2 regions of the Streptomyces sp. NPDC006691 genome follow, and region 1 is predicted to be linked to the other one. Evidence: riboswitches for the same ligand, from Rfam matches in the RefSeq annotation. Region 1 holds a riboswitch; the other holds the start of a gene.
The links. Region 1 has a riboswitch for S-adenosylmethionine ahead of thrC (threonine synthase). Riboswitches for the same ligand answer to the same signal wherever they lie in the genome.
Positions count from the first base shown of each region.

Region 2: linked by a shared signal. The riboswitch ahead of ACFYNP_RS06825 (aminotransferase class V-fold PLP-dependent enzyme) and the one ahead of thrC (threonine synthase) in region 1 are both predicted to bind S-adenosylmethionine.

Region 1 is NZ_JBIAGW010000010.1:122,124-124,314, forward strand. Features, by position in the region: gene ACFYNP_RS22515 (glucosyl-3-phosphoglycerate synthase) at 1-886, opposite strand, end outside; SAM riboswitch class I at 1,023-1,188, shown strand; gene thrC (threonine synthase) at 1,206-2,191, shown strand, end outside.
Region 2 is NZ_JBIAGW010000003.1:3,980-6,170, forward strand. Features, by position in the region: gene ACFYNP_RS06825 (aminotransferase class V-fold PLP-dependent enzyme) at 1-1,387, opposite strand, end outside; SAM riboswitch class IV at 1,634-1,751, opposite strand; gene trpD (anthranilate phosphoribosyltransferase) at 1,891-2,191, opposite strand, start outside.

The DNA.
Region 1 (2,191 bases):
CCACCGCGTATGTCCGCGGTACGAAGCCGTGCTCGCCCCGCTCGAACTGGGTCAGCTCGGGCCGGACGAGATGGCCGCGCGACAGCCGCGACTGCGCGGTGCGGTAGATCGCGGCGGCCATCCGGCCGAGCGCCTGCCCGTCCTGGTGGCGGTGCTTGCGCACGCCCACGTCGACCTGGGCCAGCGCGTCCAGGCCCACCGTGTGCAGCGCGTCCACCAGCAGCGCGAGCTCCACGCCGTACCCGACGGGGAAGGGCAGCCGCTCAAGGAGCGAGCGCCGGGCCGCGTACTCGCCGCCCAACGGCTGGACGATTCCGGCCAGTTGGGGCCAGTGCAGATTGAGCAGCGGGCGCGCCACCAGCTCGGTGACCCGGCCGCCCTGGCCGGCCCCGGTCCCGAAGGGGCGGTCGTACATCGCCTTGACGAACGCCACGTCCGGGTCGGTCAGGAGCGGTCCGACGATGCCGGAGACGAACCCGGCGTCGAAGTCCTTCAGGTCGGCGTCGATGAAGCACACGATGTCGCCGCTGGTCACGAGCAGCGAGCGCCACAGCACCTCGCCCTTGCCGGGCAGCGCCGGGAGGCGGGGCAGGATCGCGTCGCGGTGCACGACCCGGGCGCCGGCCTTCGCCGCGACCTCGGCCGTACGGTCGGTGGAACCGGAGTCGACGACCACCAGCTCGTCGACCAGCGGCACGGCCTCCGTCATCAGCTCGCGCCGGATCGCGGCCACGATCTCACCGACCGTGCCCTCCTCGTCCAAGGCGGGCAGGACCACACTGACCGTGGTCCCCGTGCGGTGCTTCGCGGCCAGGATCCGCTCGATCGGTCGCTCGGCCGCGGCCCAGGAACGCCTGCTCAGCCAGCGTTCCACCTCTTCCAGCACGGCTCCTGGCCTCCTTGTGTGATCCATCTCGCGGTTCGGACGACTATCTCAACCGTCCAGGGCTTCGGTTACAGTCTTGAACAACGCGGATGACCGTCGCATGTCGGGGGTCGTCGTCACGCTGACAATCGAATACCGCTCATCCAGAGGGGCAGAGGGATACGGCCCGTTGAAGCCCCGGCAACCCTCCAGTCGGTTCTCGTCGATCGCGTCGGTCACGACACGGTCCGGACACGAGGCCACCGGCTAGGGAAGGTGCCAAATCCGTCTCATGGCGAAGTTCGTCATGAGGAAGATGAGGAGAAAGGGCCTCCCCTCCATGTCTGCTCAGACTGTTGAAACCCGCACCGCCGTCGACCTCGGTCCGGCATCCGGACTCTCCTGCCGCGAGTGCGGCCAGCGTTTCGAACTCGGGCCGATTTTCGCCTGCGAACTGTGTTTCGGACCGCTCGAAGTGGCCTATGACCTGCCGCTCGGCGACCCCGAGGCGCTGCGCAAGCAGATCGAGGCCGGCCCCGAGAACATCTGGCGTTACGCCCCGCTGCTGCCCGTCCCCGCGGACGTCGCCGACAAGCCGAACCTGAACCCGGGCTTCACCAAGCTCGTCAAGGCCGAGAACCTGGCCCGAGAGCTGGGCGTCGAGCCCGGCAAGCTGTTCGTCAAGGACGACTCCGGCAACCCGACGCACTCCTTCAAGGACCGCGTCGTCGCCCAGGCCCTGGAGGCCGCCCGCGCCTTCGGCTTCACCACGCTCTCCTGCTCCTCCACCGGAAACCTGGCCGGCGCGGTCGGCGCCGCCGCCGCGCGGGCCGGCTTCCGCTCCTGCGTGTTCATCCCGCACGACCTGGAGCAGGGCAAGGTCGTCATGGCCGCGGTGTACGGCGGCGAGCTCGTCGGCATCGAGGGCAACTACGACGACGTGAACCGGTTCTGCTCCGAGCTCATCGGCGACCCGCTGGGCGAGGGCTGGGGCTTCGTCAACGTGAACCTGCGTCCGTACTACGGCGAGGGTTCCAAGACGCTGGCGTACGAGATCTGCGAGCAGCTCGGCTGGCGGCTGCCGGACCAGCTGGTCATCCCGATCGCCTCCGGCTCCCAGCTCACCAAGATCGACAAGGGTCTCCAGGAGCTGATCAAGCTCGGCCTGGTCGAGGACAAGCCGTACAAGATCTTCGGCGCGCAGGCCGAGGGCTGCTCCCCGGTGTCGACCGCCTTCAAGGCCGGTCACGACGTCGTGCGCCCGCAGAAGCCGGACACCATCGCCAAGTCGCTCGCCATCGGCAACCCGGCGGACGGCCCGTACGT
Region 2 (2,191 bases), on a different contig from region 1:
CCCGCACGAAGCGGTCGACGTGCTCGTCCGGCGTCCCCGCCCCGAAGCTGACCCGGATCGCGTTGAGCGAGCGCTCGCCCGGCTCCGCCTCGGGCGCCCCGCACTCGCCCGGGTCCTGCGGGTCCGTGCCGAGCAGGGTGCGCACCAGCGGGTGGGCGCAGAAGAGGCCGTCGCGCACCCCGATGCCGTACTCCGCCGACAGCGCCGCCGCGAAGTGCGAGCTGTTCCAGCCGTCGACGACGAAGGAGATGACGCCCACCCGGGGCGCGTCGTCGCCGAAGAGCGAGAGGACCCGCACCGCGGGAACCTCCGCCAGGCCCTCCCGGACCTTCGCGATCAGATGCCGCTCGCGCTCGACCAGCGCGTCGAAGCCCGCCTCGGTCAGTGCCTTGCAGGCGGAGGCGATGGAGTAGACGCCGATGACGTTGGGCGACCCGGCCTCGTGCCGCGCGGCCGTGGTGTGCCACTCGACGTCGACACCCCCGTCGGAGCGCCGGGCGACCTTCTTGGAGGCCCCGCCACCCGCGAGGTACGGCTCGGACTCCTGGAGCCAGTCCGCGCGGCCGGCCAGCACGCCCGAGCCGAACGGCGCGTACAGCTTGTGCCCGGAGAAGGCGATCCAGTCGACGTCCAACTCCCTTACGGAGACGGGGTGATGGGGCGCGAGCTGGGCGGCGTCCAGGACGATCCGGGCGCCGTGGGCGTGCGCGGCGGCGGCGAGTTCCCTGACCGGCCACAGCTCGCCGGTGACGTTGGACGCGCCGGTGACGCACACGAGGGCGGGCCCGTAGGGGTCGCGGTCGGCGAGCGCGCGCTCCAGCGTCTCGACGGCCTGCTGCGGGGTGCGCGGTGCGTTCAGGTAGGTCACGCGGGCGTCGCGCCACGGCAGCAGCGAGGCGTGGTGCTCGGTCTCGAAGACGAAGACCTGGCAGTCGGCCGGCAGCACCTGGGCGAGCAGGTTGAGCGAGTCCGTGGTGGAGCGGGTGAAGACGATCTGGTCGCCGGGGCGGCAGTCCAGGAACTCCGCCACCGTCGCCCGGCTGTTCTCGAACAGGTCGGTGGAGAGCTGCGAGAGGTAACCCGCCCCGCGGTGCACGCTGCCGTAGTAGGGCGCGTACGCGGCGACGTCGTCCCAGACCCGCTGGAGGGCGGGCGCGCTCGCCGCGTAGTCGAGGGCGGCATACGTCACCTCGCCGCCCGTGACCAGCGGCACGGTGACATCACGGCCGAGCACCGGAAGCGGCGCCGCACAGCAGGGGTCGGCGGACTCGGCGGCGGCGGATCCGACCACGGCGGACTCCACGGCGGCGGACTCGGCACCAGGGGACGGAACGGCACCAGGGGACGGAACGGCGGCAGTGGCGGTGGCGGCGGGGCGTGCGGACATGGCGGTATCTCCCGGCAGGACAAGGCGAGTTGACTTCGGACCCCGGGTACGGCGGCACGACCCTGCATCGAGCGAGAGGGTTCGACTGCCGTGCCGTATACGGGTGTTGACCTCGAACACGCAACCCGGAGAAGGGGGCGCGGAGGTGTGAAGAAGGGGCGCTACGCCCTATCGCATTCGCTTGCTCACGAGACTGCTCCCTTGAGGACCAGGACCCCAGGGCTGTGACATCCAACGATGTCCAGGGGTCCGCGCTTGCCGCAGGCCTTGCTGCCTACGACCTGGTCTTCACCCGGGGCACCCCGCCACGGACGGAGGGTTGCCGGACAGCGAGCCGGGGCCTAAATCGCTGTCACTCATGACCTTGAAGAGCATCCTGCCATACGTATCGACGTGCGCAAGGCGCGGTCCGCGATCTGGACTGCGCCCTGCGTCACACCGCCGTACCGGACGCCGCCGTACCGGACGTCCCCGTACGGACGGACGCCCCCGTACAAGCCGGGTCAGGCGTTGCTCGCCGCGACCCACCGGTCGAGCGCGGCCCGGGCCGCGCCGGAGTCGACCGACTCGGCCGTCCGTGCCATCGCGGCGCCGATCTGCTCGGCGAGCGGCCCCTGCCCCGGTTCGAGGGCCACCAGGGCGGCCGCCGAGTTCAGCAGCACCGCGTCCCGCACCGGCCCCCGCTCCCCCGCGAGCAGACGGCGGGCCACATCGGCGTTGTACGAGGCGTCCGCGCCGCGCAGCGCCTCGATGGGCACGATCTCGATGCCGACGTCCCTCGGGTCGAAGGCCTCCTCGCGGACC